2 regions of the Kitasatospora sp. NPDC127116 genome follow, and region 2 is predicted to be linked to the other one. Evidence: riboswitches for the same ligand, from Rfam matches in the RefSeq annotation. Region 2 holds a riboswitch; the other holds the start of a gene.

Region 1 (7,579 bases), on a different contig from region 2:
ACCATCAGGCCGTTCGCAGCGACGGACCGGGGCACACCGTCCCAGGCCTCGGTGTCGAGGCCGACCCGCAGGATGCGCCCGAAGTGGGCGCCGAGCGCGGTGATCAGGTCCGGCAGTTCGGCGAGGACCTCGTTCGAACGCGGCCACCAGGCCCCGTCGAAGACACCCTCCCGCGACATCGTCGGCTCCAGCTCCAAGCGCGGCAGCAGCGGGGCACCGGGCACCGTCCACGGCCCGGGGGAGGAAGGAATGGGAAGGGGGATCGGCATCATCTGAGGCCGCCCGTCCGGTCCACGAGGGACCCGTCATGACCCAGGGCGACGTCGACGCTGATGCCGGTGTCCGAAATGTCCTCGGTTGCTCCCCACGCTACTCCGCCGTAGCCTCCGCCGGGCCGACCACCGCAGGAGTAGCCTCGGAGACATCCAGGGCATCACGTATCCCGGTCCCCGTTCCGGCTTCGTTCTGGGTGCAGGACAGCCCGGCAGACCCCGCCCCGGCGGGCGGCCGGAGACGGGAACGGTGAACGCCGTGACCACTCACTCGCCCGTGACCACTCACTCGCCCCAGCCCGCCCGGCCCGGCCACGGCCTCACGGTCGCCGACGCCATGGAACCCTGCGACTACCAGATAGCCGACGACAGCACCGTCGACCGGGCCGACGACATCCTCCGCGGCGCCCACCTGGACTACCTCCTCGTGCGCGGCCACGACGGCCGGTGCGAAGGGCTGGTCACCCGCACCGGACTCCACCCGTTCCTCACCCGCTCCTGGTACACCGAGCGGACCGCCATCAGCGCCACCACCCACCAGCGCGGCCCGTTCGCCTGGCCGACCATGGGCCTGACCCTGGCCGCGATCGCCATGCGGATCAAGCACCTGGCGGTCTGGCCCGTCGTCGACGAGGACGGCTACATCCTCGGCGTGCTCACCGCGGACCGCACCACCGACCTGCTCGCCGCCGAGCCCGCGTGACCCACGGCGGCATGTTCATCGGCCCGTCGGCTCATGGCGGGCGCGAACCGGGGCAAGCAGCCGACGCAGCACCGTCGGTGTGTGTCCCACGTGCTCGCGGACGATGCGGGTCAGGTGCGCCTGGTCGGCGAAGCCGAGCTGTGCTGCCAGGGCGGCGAGGCTGGGTTCGCCCTCGGCGATCCGGTCCATGGCCCGGGTGACGCGCACGCGGTTGCGGTAGCGGGTCAGCGAGACGCCCGTCTCCCTGGAGAACACCCGGCTCAGTCGGTAGGGCGACACCTCCAGCAGCGCGGCCAGTGCGCAGAGCCCTCCGGCCTCCGGGGCCTCTTCGATGATCGCCCCGCGCGCCGCGGCGGCCAGCGCCCGGTCGGCCGGCCGGGAGCGGAAGGTCGGCTCACCGGCCACGGCCGCGACGAGGCGGAGCAGTTCCTCCGCCAGCGCGTAGTCGATGTCGCCGGTGGCCGCGGCGGCCACCAGACGGCGGTGGGCGAGATCGACGCGCGCGTCGACATACACCGTCGTCGCGGCGGGCGGGCGCCCGAGGAGGGAGGGTTCGAAGCTGACCGACGTGCAGACGTCGCCGCCGGCCGGATGGGCGAAGCGCTCCTGTTCGCCGGGCGCGCCCAAGTAGGCCGTGGTCCGGTCCAGATCGATGTCGGCGCCGTCGGCCGACCGTCGGAACCTGCCGCGTCGCACCAGCACCAGGCGGTGGTCGTCGCGGGTCTCCGGCTGCGACCACCGGGCGTGGTCGGAGCGGCACCCCACCACGGCCACGGTGAACTCCGGCCGGGCGGCGAGGGTCGATGCGGACAGCATGCCGCGAACGGTATCCGCCGGGTACGACAGAACGGCCCGCAAGGATCTTCAAGACCTTCGGCGCCATTGCCCCGGATGCTGGGGCTCACGTGATGACACGAAGGGAGCCATCCATGGCCGTTCACGCGGAACTCACCGCGATCACCATCGACTGCGCCGATCCCCGGGCCCTCGCCGAGTTCTACCGCAAGGTCACCGGCTGGGACCTCGGGCAGGGCGACGACGACTTCGTCCAACTCGGCAGGGGGCCGGTCCGGTTGGCCTTCCAGCGGGTCGTCGGCTACCGGGGGCCCGGCTGGCCCGACGCCGCGAAGCACGCCCACCTCGACTTCACGGTGGCCGATCCCGAGACCACGGTGAAGGAGCTGCTCTCGGCGGGGGCGACCAAGCCGGAGTTCCAGCCCGGCGAAGGCGAGTGGACCGTTCTCGCCGACCCCGAGGGCCACCTGTTCTGCATCGCTTCGGCCTGACGAGGAGTCGATCACCCATGGCCTCGATCCACAAGGAAATCGTCATCGATGCCCGCCCCGAGGCGGTGTGGTCGGTGCTCAGCGACTACGGCGCGGTGCACGAGCGGCTGGCGCCCGGGTTCGTCACCGACACCCGGCTGAGCTCGGACACGCGCACCATCACCTTCGCCGACGGCACGATCGTGTTCGAACGGCTCGTCGACCTCGACCACGAGGCGATGCGGGTCGCCTACACGGTCGTCGGCGGCAGCCTCCATCCGTCCCACCACCACGCGTCCATGCAGGCCCTTCCGGAGGCCGGCGGCCGGACGAGATTCGTGTGGCACACCGATGTCCTGCCCGACGCGCTGGCCGCACCGATCGCCGAGTCCGTCGAGCACGGTTCGGCGGTGATCCGCCGCACGCTGGAGGCCGCTTCATCGGCCGCGCCCGGACCGGCACCCGTCCCGACCGAACCCCGGTGAGCAGCCACGACATCGTCCGGGCCGCCTGGAAGGCGTTCGCCGGCCACGACGCCGACCAGATCTCCGCGGTCTTCACCGAGGACGCCGAGTGGCTGGCACCTCCGGGAAACGCGACGGCCACCGCGCTGGACCGCCCCAGTCACATGGTCGGCAGGGAAATGATCACGCGTTTCCTCGCCGAGGACTTCTCCCGCCTGTTCGTCAGGGACGTCGACGTCACCTTCCACGGTTTCCACGCCGACGGCGAGCGCGTGATCGTGGAGGAGACCATGACCGCGACGCTCGCCAACGGCAATCACTACGCCAATGACTACTGCCTGGTCTTCGAACTCCGTGACGGGCTGATCCACCGCGTCCGTGAGTACATGGACACCGCGCGCGGACACCGCATGGTCTTCGGCGACGCCGAGAAGTAGCCGAGGACGGCGAGGACGGCGAAGCGCCGCCCCGAGGTGATCGGGGCGGCGCTCAGGCGTCCCGGGTCAGTCGACCAGGGGCAGGTAGACCTTGTTGCCCTGGGCCGCGAACTCGGCGGACTTCTCGGCCATGCCCGCCAGGGCCTCGGCGTCGAACTCGGTGTCCACGGCGGTGGAACCGTCGCCGTGCTCGTCGCGGATCTTCTGGGAGATCTTCATCGAGCAGAACTTCGGGCCGCACATCGAGCAGAAGTGCGCGGTCTTGGCGGGCTCGGCGGGGAGGGTCTCGTCGTGGAAGGCGCGGGCGGTCTCCGGGTCGAGGGCCAGGTTGAACTGGTCCTCCCAGCGGAACTCGAAGCGGGCGTCGGAGAGGGCGTCGTCCCAGGCCTGGGCGCCGGGGTGGCCCTTGGCCAGGTCGGCGGCGTGGGCGGCGATCTTGTAGGTGATCACACCGGTCTTGACGTCGTCCCGGTTGGGCAGGCCCAGGTGCTCCTTGGGGGTCACGTAGCAGAGCATCGCGGTGCCCCACCAGGCGATCATCGCCGCGCCGATGCCCGAGGTGATGTGGTCGTAGCCGGGGGCGACGTCCGTGGTCAGCGGGCCGAGGGTGTAGAACGGCGCCTCGTCGCAGATCTCCTTCTGGAGATCCATGTTCTCCTTGATCTTGTTCATCGGGACGTGGCCCGGGCCCTCGATCATCACCTGGACGTCGTGCTCGCGGGCGATCCGGCCGAGCTCGCCGAGGGTCTTCAGCTCGGCGAACTGCGCCTCGTCGTTGGCGTCCGCGATCGAGCCCGGGCGCAGGCCGTCGCCGAGCGAGAAGGTGACGTCGTAGGAGGCCAGGATGGAGCAGAGTTCCTCGAAGTTGGTGTAGAGGAAGTTCTCCTGGTGGTGGGCCAGACACCAGGCCGCCATGATCGAGCCGCCGCGCGAGACGATGCCGGTCTTGCGGCGCGCGGTGAGCGGGACGTAGCGCAGCAGCACGCCGGCGTGGACGGTCATGTAGTCGACGCCCTGCTCGCACTGCTCGACGATCGTGTCCCGGTAGACCTCCCAGCTCAGCTCCTCGGCCCTGCCGTCCACCTTCTCCAGGGCCTGGTACAGCGGCACGGTGCCGATCGGCACCGGGGAGTTGCGCAGGATCCACTCGCGGGTGGTGTGGATGTTGCGGCCGGTGGAGAGGTCCATGACGGTGTCCGCTCCCCAGCGGGTGGCCCAGGTCATCTTCTCCACCTCCTCCTCGATCGAGGAGGTGACGGCGGAGTTGCCGATGTTGGCGTTGATCTTCACCAGGAAGTTGGTGCCGATGACGGCCGGCTCCACCTCCGGGTGGTTCACGTTGACCGGGATGACGGCCCGGCCGCGGGCCACCTCGGCGCGCACGTACTCCGGCGCCAGGCCCTCGCGCAGCGCCACGAACTCCATCTCCGGCGTCACCACACCCCGCTTGGCGTAGGCGAGTTGGGTGACGGCGGCGCCACCGCGACCGCGCAGCGGGCGACGCGGCCGGCCCGGGAAGACGGCGTCCAGGTTGCGCAGGTTCCCGCCGCGCGGCGAGGTGTGCTTGATCCCGTCGTCCTCGGGGCGCGGCTCGCGGCCGTCGTACTCCTCGACGTCGCCGCGCTGGCGGATCCAGGCGTCCCGCAGGGCGGGCAGGCCGCGCCGCACATCGGGCTCGAAGGACGGGTCGGTGTACGGGCCGGAGGTGTCGTACAGCGGGACGGACCCGCCGTTGGAGAGCCGCACCTCGCGGTACGGAACGCGCAGGTCGGGACGCGACCCCTCGCGGTAGGACTTGCGCCAGGCCGGGGTCGGGTAGCCGGTGCGCTCGCTGCTGGGGGCGCCCTGGGCAGACTGCGGCTGTGCTTCGAACGTGGTCATCTGACCTCTACTCCCTACGCCGGCATTACCCGGTCAGGTTCCTGCGGTCGACGCAGCCGTCGGTCCGTCCGTCGACGTCCCGGTCAGCGTCCTCTCAGCCCGGTGCTCCGAGCTCCCGCGTCGCAGGCGGTGTTGCCTGCACACGACGCCCAACACCGTAGCGAGCCGATCGCCGCAGGTCCAGAGCGCCCCACCCCGCCCGGTCGGCCGCGCCGGCACGACCGATGTCGTCGTCGACCTCTTCGGCTACTACCGCAACCAGTAGCCGATCGGATACCGGAGAACGGCCGAGGCCCGGTCCCCCCTCTCGTGGGGGGCCGGGCCTCAGGGCGGCGTTACGGGGTGGTGGGTCAGCTCTTGGCGGCCTTCTTCACCAGGACCACCACGGCGGCGGCGATGCCGACCACCACCAGCAGCTTGATCACGATCGAGAGCAGGGCGCCGACGACGCCGAACACGAAGGCGACGATGTTCCAGGCCAGCACCAGGACCAGCACCGGGATGACGATGTTGCGCACCCAGGAGGGCAGCGACTTCCAGAGCTCAGCCATGTCGGTTCCTCTTCTCCCCTCGGGTCGGCCGCCGTCCGGTGCCGCATCCCGCTTGCTTTCGGTACTTCGATCGTACGGTGGCGCGAGTGCCGGAACGAGGCCCAACGGCCCGGAGAGAACCCCGAGATCACCCCGAGCCCGACCCCCCGGGTGACCCCCGAGAATTCGTCCGGCGGCGTACAACCCCCGGCGTTCCCAAGCGTCCAACCAGTGCCGGAAGAACGCCCGTCCGGTGCCATCGACCAGGGGGGAACCTGATCATGCGGGCCAGAACAGCCGTGTCCACAGCCGCTCTCGCGGCGCTCAACCTGACCGTGGCGGCGCTCGCCGCGGTCCCGGCGACCGCGGCACCGGCGGCCGTGACCGCTGCCGCCGACGTGACCGCACCGGCCGGGTTCGTCGGGATGTCCCCGACCCGGATCCTGGACACCCGCTCCTACGACCAGACCCCGTCGCACGACCACTTCGGACCGCTCAAGGAAGGCGAGTACTACAGCACCCCGGTGTCGCAGCGCTGCGGCAGCCACCCGCCGATGTACTGCGGCTCCGCCGTGCCGACCGACGCCACGGCCGTGGTGGTCAACCTCACCGTGACCGACCCGACCGCCGACGGCTTCGTCACGCTCGCCGCCAAGGCCGGCCCGGCCGGCACCAAGCCCGCCACCTCCAGCATCAACTTCAAGGCCGGCCAGACCATCTCCAACCTGGTCACGATCGCGGTCGGTCCGGTCGGCCGGGGCGCCCCGTGGATCAACGTCTACAACAACGCGGGCACCGCCCATGTCGTGCTCGACGTGGTCGGGTACTACCGGACCGCGGCGCCCGACAAGTACGGCCCGCTGACCCCGACCCGGATCGCCGACAGCCGCAGCGACGGCACCGGGCGGCTCGGCGGCGACGCGGTGCGCAGCTACCAGGTCGCCCGCCCCGAGCTGGGGACCGCGGACGCCACCTCGGTGGTCCTCAACGTCACCACCACGGACGGCTCCTGGGACAGTTTCCTGACCGCGTACCCGAGCGGGACGCAGCGGCCCGCCTACGGCTCGAACGTCAACTTCCCGGTGGGATCGACGGTCGCGAACCAGGTCGTGGTGCCGGTCGGCGCGGACGGGCGGATCGACGTCTACAACCGCGCCGGCTGGGTGCACGTGATCGTCGACGTCGTCGGCTACTACGGGCCGTCCGGAAGGGGCCTGTTCAGCGCGCTCACGACGCCGGTCCGCAACCTCGACACCCGGATCACCGGCGGCAAGCTCCAGCAGGGGGCGACCACGGCCGTCCAGGCCGTGCCCGCGGACGGCTCCGTCCCGAACGTGCTGGGTGTCGAGGCCAACGTCACGATCACCGACGTCACCGACTCCGGCCACCTCACGGTGTTCCCGGGCGGGGGCCTGCCGCCGAACACCTCCACCGTGAACGTCGAACCCGGGCAGACCGTCGCCAACTCGGTGACCACCGGGGTCACCGGCGGGGGCACCTACTCGGTCTTCAACCACGGCGGCCCGGTGAACGTCGTCGCCGACCTGACCGGCTACTTCGTCACCGGCTGACCCGGCACCGCCCGTCGTCCCGGCAGCGCCCGCCCGTCGTCCGTACGGCACCTGGACGGCGGGCGGACGACCGGCGGACGCACCCGCGCGGCTTCAGACCGGCCAGCGCTCTCCGCGCCAGGCCGCGTCCCAGAACATCCACTCGTAGCGCGAGGTGGTCACGAAGTGCTCGACCACCTTGCGGCGCTCGGCCGCGGACAGCTCCTCACCGAGCCGGTCGGTGAGCGCCAGCACCCGGCGGACCACCGACTGGAAGGCCTCGTCGCCGTAGGTGGCGATCCACTTGCTGTACAGCGGGTCGGGCGAGCCCTGGGCGAGCAGCGCCTCGCCGACCCGGGCGTAGATCCAGTAGCAGGGCAGCACCGCGCCGACCGCCTCGGCGAAGGAGCCGCCGTAGACGGTGGCCAGCAGGTAGCTGGTGTAGGCCCGGGTGGTGGGCAGCACGGGCTCGGCGGC
Region 2 (7,579 bases):
CGGGCCGCTGCTGGGGGAGTTGGTGGAGGCGGCGGTCCGATTGGACAGCGGACGTTCGGCCTACTGAGGACCGCGGGTGCCGGGCGGGGCGCCGGGGCCGTCCGCGGGGCGGGTCCGGGGCTTGTGAGAGGGCTCGCGCCGGGGCCTCCGTCGGGGCCTTCGCCGGGGCGTTCCGGAAAAACAAAAGATCCGGCCGCTGGCGACGGGGGATGCACCAGCGGCCGGACTCTTTAGACAGTAACAAGGATCTGCGCCCGCGCCAATTTCCAAGACGCCCTCCACGCCCGGAAATTGCGCGTTCACCGCGACAATGTGACGCGTATCACGCGGATCCTGCGCGCTTTAGTTCAGGGTGACCTGACGGTTCACCAGGTTCGCGCGGGCGCGCCGCTCCTCGGCGGTCAACGGGGTCCCGTCGGCGAGCACGGCGGCGAGCCGCTCGGCGAACTCGGCGGCCGGCTTCTCGCAGTCGGCGGCGGTCATCGCGAGCGGGAGGTCCCACACCGGGACGGTCAGGCCGTGCGCGCGGAACGAGCCCACCAGGCGGGTGTCCGCGCCGAGCGAGGCCTCGCCGGCCGCGTTCAGCCGGGCCAGCGCGTCCAGCAGCTGCTCCTCCGGCACGGTCATCACCCAGCGCAGGTGGTTCTTGTCCGGAGTGCCGCACCAGTAGGCGGAGTCCACGCCGGCGAGCTTCTCGGTCGGGATGGCCGAGGCGTTGGCGCGCTCCAGGGAGGCGGCGACCTCGCCGGTGGCGGCCTCGGCGTCCTCCAGCCAGAACTCGAAGCCGGTGTGCACGGTGGGCGTGAACGCGGCCCCGGCGTCCAGCAGGTCCTGCAGGCGGCGCCCGCCCGGGACGGTCCGGCGGGCCGGCACCGGGCTGCCCGGCTCGGTGGCCAGGGCCAGCTCAAGGGCGTCCGCGAGGTCGCGGCTGAGGTCGCCGGAGGCGGACTGGGTCTGCAGGCCGAGCAGGATCGAGCCGTCCTGGCGGCGCAGGGCCGGCCAGGCCAGCGGCAGCACGGTGGCCAGGGTCACCGACGGGACGTCACCGGTGGCGCCGTCCGCCACCCCGGCGGCCAGCGTCAGCGGCACCGTGGCGGCGGGCACCAGCTCGCGCAGCGCCACCCAGTCGGCCTCGCCCGACAGGCCCTCGAACGGGCGGTGCACCAGCTCCTGCACCGCGTGCGAGGCCTCCCGGCCGTGACACGCCTTGTACCGGCGGCCGGAGCCGCAGGGGCAGTCCTCGCGGGCCCCGACCACGGGGATCTCGCCCGTGACGGCGGTGGTGGACTGGCGCTGCGGCGCCTTCTTGGCGGCCTTCTTGCCCATGCTGCGGCTCTCCCGGAAACGGTGGTCCTGTGTTCCGGGAAGCCTAACGACACATTCCCCGCGCCCGGCTCACGCGCTACGGGCATCGCCCCCGGTGCGCCGGGCGTGCCGGGCCCGGGCGGGCAGCGCCGCCCAGACCGTGACCTCGCCGGGGGCGTCGCGCACGCCCCAGTCGCTGGCCAGCTGGTCGACGATGCTCAGGCCGCGGCCGCCGCGTGAGGTCAGCGAGGGACTCGCGGGCAGCGGCCGAGTGGTCGCCCCGCCGTCCGTGACCTCCAGGGTGAGCACCCCGTCGGCGTGCATCTGCCAGCGGACCAGCACGCCGCCGTTCGGCTCGTCCGAGCCCTCGGCGGACTCCCGGCCGCTCGGTGCGGGTGCGGCGCGCGTCCCGGACGGGACGCCGACCAGCACCTGCCCGAGCACCTCGGCCCGGCCGCTGCGGCCCAGGGCCGGCAGCGGGCCGAGCGGACGGGCGTATCGACAGGCGTTGCTCAACAGCTCGGAAAGGATCAGAACAGCATCATCGATGACCGGTTCCGGTATCTGCCGGTCACCCAGATCTCGACGCAGTCGGCGCCGTGCGACCCCGACACTCGCTGGGCCGTGCGGCACTGCCATGGTCGATGAAGTCGGCACTTCACGCGCCACCATCAACGCCACCCCCGGACCTCCTTCAGCGTATGCCGAGGGAGAGATGCCCCTTGGTAATGCGTCGGAAACGAGCACCGGACGATCCCGCGAGCCCATTTCGAGTGCGGCGACCGACGGTCGACATCAGGTCATTCCGTGCTCACCCTCTGTCGCCCGGATGCAAGAATTCCGGCAATTTCGCGCAAGGAAGGTTTGACTGCCGACCAGAGTGGTCGGACCGGAGTGGTCGGACCGGGGTGATCGGACCGGGAGGATCCGACCGGGCCGACCGGGCCGACCGGACGCAAGTGACCGGACGGGGCGACCGGTCGGGCGGGTGCGGCCCCGGGCGCGTCGGCGGATCACCGGCCGAGCTGCGCCAGCACCTCCGCGGGCCGGTTGGTGATGATCGCGGACACCCCGAGCTCCAGGCAGAGCTCGACGTCGGCCGGCTCGTCCACCGTCCACACGTGCACCTCGTGCCCCAGCTCGCGCAGCCTGGTCACCAGCTGCGGGCGGGCCCGCACCAGCTCGATGCCCGGGCCGGCGATCCGCGCCCCGCCCGGCAGCGGCGAGCCCTCGCGCAGCCGGCCGAGCAGCGGCAGGGTCCGCTCGAACAGGAACACCCGCCGGTACTGCGGCGCGGCGGCGGCCACCCGGTTCAGCGCGATCGAGGAGAAGCTCATGATCCGGGCGGACGGGCGGTCGCCGCCCCGGGTCGCGCCGATCCCGAACCGCTCCAGCGTCCGCAGCAGCTCGGTCTCCACCCGGCCGCGGAAACGCACCGGGTGCTTGGTCTCGATCGCCAGGTCCACCGGGCGGCCGCACTCCACCACCAGCTCCAGCAGCCGCTCCAGCCGCAGCACGCCGCGCAGCTCCGGGTCGACGCTGGGGCGGCCGGTCTTCCAGGCGCCGAAGTCGTAGGCCTCCAGCTCGGCGAGGGTCATCGCCGAGACGGTGCCCCGGCCGTTGGAGACCCGGCCGATCCGGCGGTCGTGCACGCAGACCAGCGCGCCGTCGGCGGTGACCCGGACATCGCACTCCAGCGCGTCGGCGCCCTCGTCGAGCGCGCGCCGGTAGGCCGCGAGGGTGTGCTCGGGCAGGGCGTGGGAGGAACCGCGGTGGGCGATCACCTGGACGGACGGCACGGTGCGCGCCGCCGGCGAGGACAGGTCTGGGCTGGTCACAGGCCCAACGATAGGCGGCACAGGTGAAGCGCGGACAAAGACGGCCCCAACCTGTGGGGCCGTCTTCCTTCCCGCGGGGCCGTCCCGGCCGGGCCCGCGGGGCCGGGCCGCCCCCGCTTCGCCCGGTGCGGGGCGGCCCGCTCAGTGCCGGTCGGCGCGGCGGGAGAGCGGGGTGAGCGCCCAGGTGACCAGGGCGGGCACCAGGAAGGCGAACAGCGAGGCGGAGGTCCACTCCTGCGGGGTGAAGTGCAGCGACTCCTGGGCCGAGGTCCAGAAGTCCGTCCACCAGCCGGCCACCTTGGTCGGCGCGATGAACTGGTAGACCGCGAAGCCCAGGGCCCACGGCAGCAGCATCGGCCAGCGGGACGGCGCGTCGGCGGAGAGGTTCCAGCCGCGCCGCCCGGCACCGAGGAAGTAGTCCACCACGAGCACCGCCAGCAGCGGCACGAACACCGAGCCGATCAGACCGAGGAAGCCGTAGTAGGTGTCGGTGAACTCGTCGATCCGCAGCGCCAGCACGGTGGTCAGCGCGCCGATCGCGCCGGAGAGCACCCGGCGGTCCACCTTCGGCAGCAGGTTCTGCACCGACATCGCCGTCGAGTACACGTTGGCGAAGGACTGGTCCGTCTCGCGCAGCACCAGCACCAGCAGGAACAGCCAGCCGGCCCAGACCCCGAGGAAGGAGTCGAAGATCCGGTTCGGATCGCCGTCCGACTGCAGCAGCGCCATCAGGCCGAGCACGTAGCACCAGACCTGGGCGATCGTGTAGCCGGAGAAGCTGCCCCAGAACGCCGAGCGCGGGGAGCGCGAGTGCCGGGTGTAGTCGGCGGCCAGCGGGACGAAGGAGACCGAAACGGCGATCATCGCGTCGGTGGCGCCCAGGAAGCCGTGCCAGTTGCCCGCCCCCGGGTCCGGCACGCCCTGGCGGCCCAGCTGGACGGTGAAGTACACCATGGCCACCGCGACCGCCCCGGCCACGAAGCGGCGCAGCACCGCGATCGAGCCCAGCGGCCAGATGGTCAGCGCCGTGGTCAGCGCGCCCGCGAGCAGGACGAACAGCCAGCGGTAGCCGGTGGTGTGCGCGACGGTCTGCGCGCCCGCCGAGATGGTCAGCAGCTCGAACACGCCCCAGCCGATGCACTGCACGATGTTCAGCACCGTCGGCAGGTACGACAGCCGGGTGCCGAACAGCCCGCGCAGGTTCGCCATCGCGGGGGCGCCGGTGCGGGCCCCGATCAGCGAGGCCACGCCGAGCATCGCGGTGCCGACCGCCGTACCGACCGTGATCGCGGTCACCGCGGCGGCCAGCGACAGCTCGCTGCCGGGGGCGCCGAGCACGGTGGCGGCGGTGGAGAAGCCGATCAGGCTGACGCCCAGGTTCATCCAGAGCGCGAAGTGGTCCCGGAAGCGCAGCGTGCGCGGCGGCTCGGTGTCCAGCACCAGGGGCGCTTCGACGTGCTCGGGGCGCTCCAGGACGGCGGTCGCGCCCGCGGCGGAGGCGTCCGCACCGGGGGCGGGAACGTTCGCGCCCGAAGAAGAGGATGGCGAAGCAGGCGGCATGGCCGATACTCCCTACGCCGGCATTACCCGGACAGGTTCCGGCGGTCAGCGCCCCCTCGACCGTCCGTCACTCGTGTGGCGTACGGTCGACATGCGCACTCTCAGCCTGGTGGGTCCAAGCTCCCGCGTGTCAGTTTGGAGCGACAGGCTAACCGGCACGGGGGCGAACGCCCAAGGCCGAGGGTGCGCGGTCCGCATCGCGGGACGCCCGGCGGGGGAGGGGAGCCTCGGCCGTCGGTGCCGGCGTCGGTGCCGGTGTCGGGTGTCGGCGTCTGCGTCGGCTAAGGATTCTTATGAGTTCTTCAGAGGGGTCCTTACGGCAATCGAATCGACAGTGCGAAAAACTATGGTCCTTGGTTCTGCCAGCTATGGAGGTCGTCCGTGAGCACCGAGCGCGAGGTTGGGCCCACCGGGCCGCAGGGGGAGCAGCCCGCCGGGCCGGGGGCGGCCGAGTCCGCTTCCGAAGGCCCCGCTCAGGGCGGGCACCAGCCGACCATGGCCTTCCGGCGGGTGCCCGAGCCGGAGTCGGGCGCCGTCGAGGCCGCCCCCGTCGAGGCGGCACCGCCCGTCGACGCCGTCGCGGCCGAGGGTGTCCCGGCCGAGGGCGGGCACAAGCCCACCGTCGCCTTCACCAAGGTGCCCGCACCGGAGGCCCCCGCGGCCCCCGCGGCGCCCGCCGCCGAGCAGCCGGCCGTCGACCCGGTCACCGGCTACATCGACGCGCCGCCGCCGGTCCTGCCGCCCGCCCCGCAGGCTCCGGCGGCCCCGCCCGCCGCGCCCGCCCAGGCCGCGGCCCCCGCCGCCCCGGCGCTGCCGCCGGCCGACAACCCGTACGCCACCCCGACCCACGGCGTCCCGGCGGCCGGCACGCACGAGGGCTACGGCGCCGCTCCGGCCGCCCCCGTCGCGCACGAGGGCTACGGCGCCGCCCCGGTCGCGCCCGCCGTCCCCGCCGCACACGGCCACCACCCCTTCGGGGCCGGTCAGCCGCTCGGCGGCTGGGGCCCCACCCACGACTCCACCGCCGGCGGCGCGGGCTACCCCGGCGGCCCGGCGGGCCCGCTCGGCTACCCGGCGGACCACCCCGGCGGTCCGGTCGGCCCCGGCGGCCCGCGCAAGAAGCGCGGCGGCCTGGTCGCCCTGATCGCGGCCGTCGCGCTGGTCGCCGGTGTGGCCGGCGGCGTGCTCGGCGTGACCGTCACCGACAACACCGACCGCGGCAGCTCCGCGAACGACCACCGCAGCACCACCGTGCAGGCCAGCGACACCCAGAAGAACGAGCCCGCCCCCGGCTCGATCGCCGCCATCGCGCAGAAGGCGCTGCCCAGCGTCGTCACCATCAAGGCGCAGGGCAACGGCGAGTCGGGCACCGGCACCGGCTTCGTCTTCGACACCGAGGGCCACATCCTCACCAACAACCACGTGGTCGCGCCGACCCTCAACGGCGGCAAACTGACCGTCAAGTTCGCCGACGGCAGCTCCTACAGCGCCTCGGTGCTGGGCCACGCCGAGGGCTACGACGTCGCCGTGGTCAAGATCGACAACCCGCCGAAGAGCAAGCTGACCCCGCTGCCGCTGGCCGACTCCGACAAGGTCAACGTCGGTGACGCCACCGTCGCGATCGGTGCGCCGTACGGCCTGGAGTCCACCGTCACCAGCGGCATCATCAGCGCCAAGGACCGCCCGGTGGCCTCCGGCGACGACACCGGCTCGCAGGCCTCGTACATGAACGCCCTGCAGACCGACGCCTCGATCAACCCCGGCAACTCCGGCGGCCCGCTGCTCGATTCCGGCGGCGCGGTGATCGGCATCAACTCGGCGATCCAGTCCAACGCCTCCGCCAACGGCCGGGCCGGCAGCATCGGCCTGGGCTTCGCCATCCCGATCAACCAGGCCAAGTGGGTCGCGGACACCCTGATCAAGACCGGCAAGCCGGTCTACGCCAAGCTCGACGTGCTGCGCAACGACGACTACAAGGGCGACGGCGCGCAGATCCAGACCAAGGACATCCAGGGCCAGCCGGCCGTCACCCCCGGCGGCGCGGCCGACAAGGCCGGCCTCAAGCCGGGCGACGTCATCACCAAGCTCGGCGGCGTGCCGATCGACAACGGCCCGGCCCTGGTCAGCCGGATCTGGACGCACAAGCCCGGCGAGACCGTCGACGTCGAGTACACCCGCAACGGCCAGACCTTCAACACCAAGGTCACCCTCGGTCAGCGCGAGGGCGACCAGTCGTGACCCCCGCCCGCACCGAAACGTGTGCGCCGAACCCCGCCGGACCCGTTAGGCTGACCTCCGCCTGGAGAGCTGCCCGAGCGGCCTAAGGGAACAGTCTTGAAAACTGTCGTGCGGTGACCCCGTACCGTGGGTTCGAATCCCACGCTCTCCGCCGGTAGGAGAACCACCTGCTCAGGGCGGGTGCCGAGTTCGCTCGGCACCCGCCCTCGGTGTTTCCCGGGCGGTCGCGGGCGCCGGCCTCGGAACCGTCGTGGAACGGATGCGCGCGGCCGGGTTGACCCTGACACGGTGGCAGGGGATGGAGTGGGCGCATCATGTTGAACATCGGAGACTTCGCCAGCCACGGCCGGGTGTCGGTACGGATGCTGCGCCACTACGACGCGATCGGGCTGCTGCGGCCCGCCCGGGTGGACCCGATCAGCGGGTACCGCTCCTACGAGGCGTCCCAACTCGCCCGGCTCAACCGGGTGATCGCGCTCAAGGAGCTCGGCTTCACCCTGCAGCAGGTGCGCGCCGTGCTGGACGAGCAGGTGGACGCGGCCGAACTGCGCGGCATGCTGCGGCTGCGGCGGGCCCAGCTCGCCGAGGCGATCGCCGCCGACGAGCTGCGGCTGGCCCGGGTGGAGGCGAGGCTCCGG

The links. A riboswitch is a leader RNA that binds a small molecule or an ion and turns the genes downstream of it on or off. The one in region 2 is predicted to bind thiamine pyrophosphate.
Region 1: linked by a shared signal. The riboswitch ahead of thiC (phosphomethylpyrimidine synthase ThiC) and the one ahead of ACFVHV_RS13630 (cytosine permease) in region 2 are both predicted to bind thiamine pyrophosphate.

Annotation. Positions count from the first base shown of each region.
Region 1 is NZ_JBHXTL010000071.1:19,101-26,679, forward strand. It holds gene ACFVHV_RS26165 (DUF5994 family protein) at 1-272, opposite strand, end outside; gene ACFVHV_RS26170 (CBS domain-containing protein) at 550-975, shown strand; gene ACFVHV_RS26175 (helix-turn-helix transcriptional regulator) at 991-1,791, opposite strand; gene ACFVHV_RS26180 (VOC family protein) at 1,905-2,261, shown strand; gene ACFVHV_RS26185 (SRPBCC family protein) at 2,279-2,725, shown strand; gene ACFVHV_RS26190 (nuclear transport factor 2 family protein) at 2,722-3,141, shown strand; gene thiC (phosphomethylpyrimidine synthase ThiC) at 3,208-5,022, opposite strand; TPP riboswitch at 5,017-5,151, opposite strand; gene ACFVHV_RS26200 (DUF5326 family protein) at 5,373-5,573, opposite strand; gene ACFVHV_RS26205 (hypothetical protein) at 5,852-7,123, shown strand; gene tenA (thiaminase II) at 7,217-7,579, opposite strand, start outside.
Region 2 is NZ_JBHXTL010000026.1:61,239-68,817, forward strand. It holds gene ACFVHV_RS13610 (bifunctional DNA primase/polymerase) at 1-67, shown strand, start outside; gene ACFVHV_RS13615 (DUF5926 family protein) at 343-1,326, opposite strand; gene ACFVHV_RS13620 (ATP-binding protein) at 1,396-1,977, opposite strand; gene ACFVHV_RS13625 (glycerophosphodiester phosphodiesterase family protein) at 2,319-3,143, opposite strand; gene ACFVHV_RS13630 (cytosine permease) at 3,285-4,703, opposite strand; TPP riboswitch at 4,696-4,840, opposite strand; gene ACFVHV_RS13635 (S1C family serine protease) at 5,085-6,941, shown strand; tRNA gene ACFVHV_RS13640 (tRNA-Ser) at 7,005-7,092, shown strand; gene ACFVHV_RS13645 (MerR family transcriptional regulator) at 7,256-7,579, shown strand, end outside.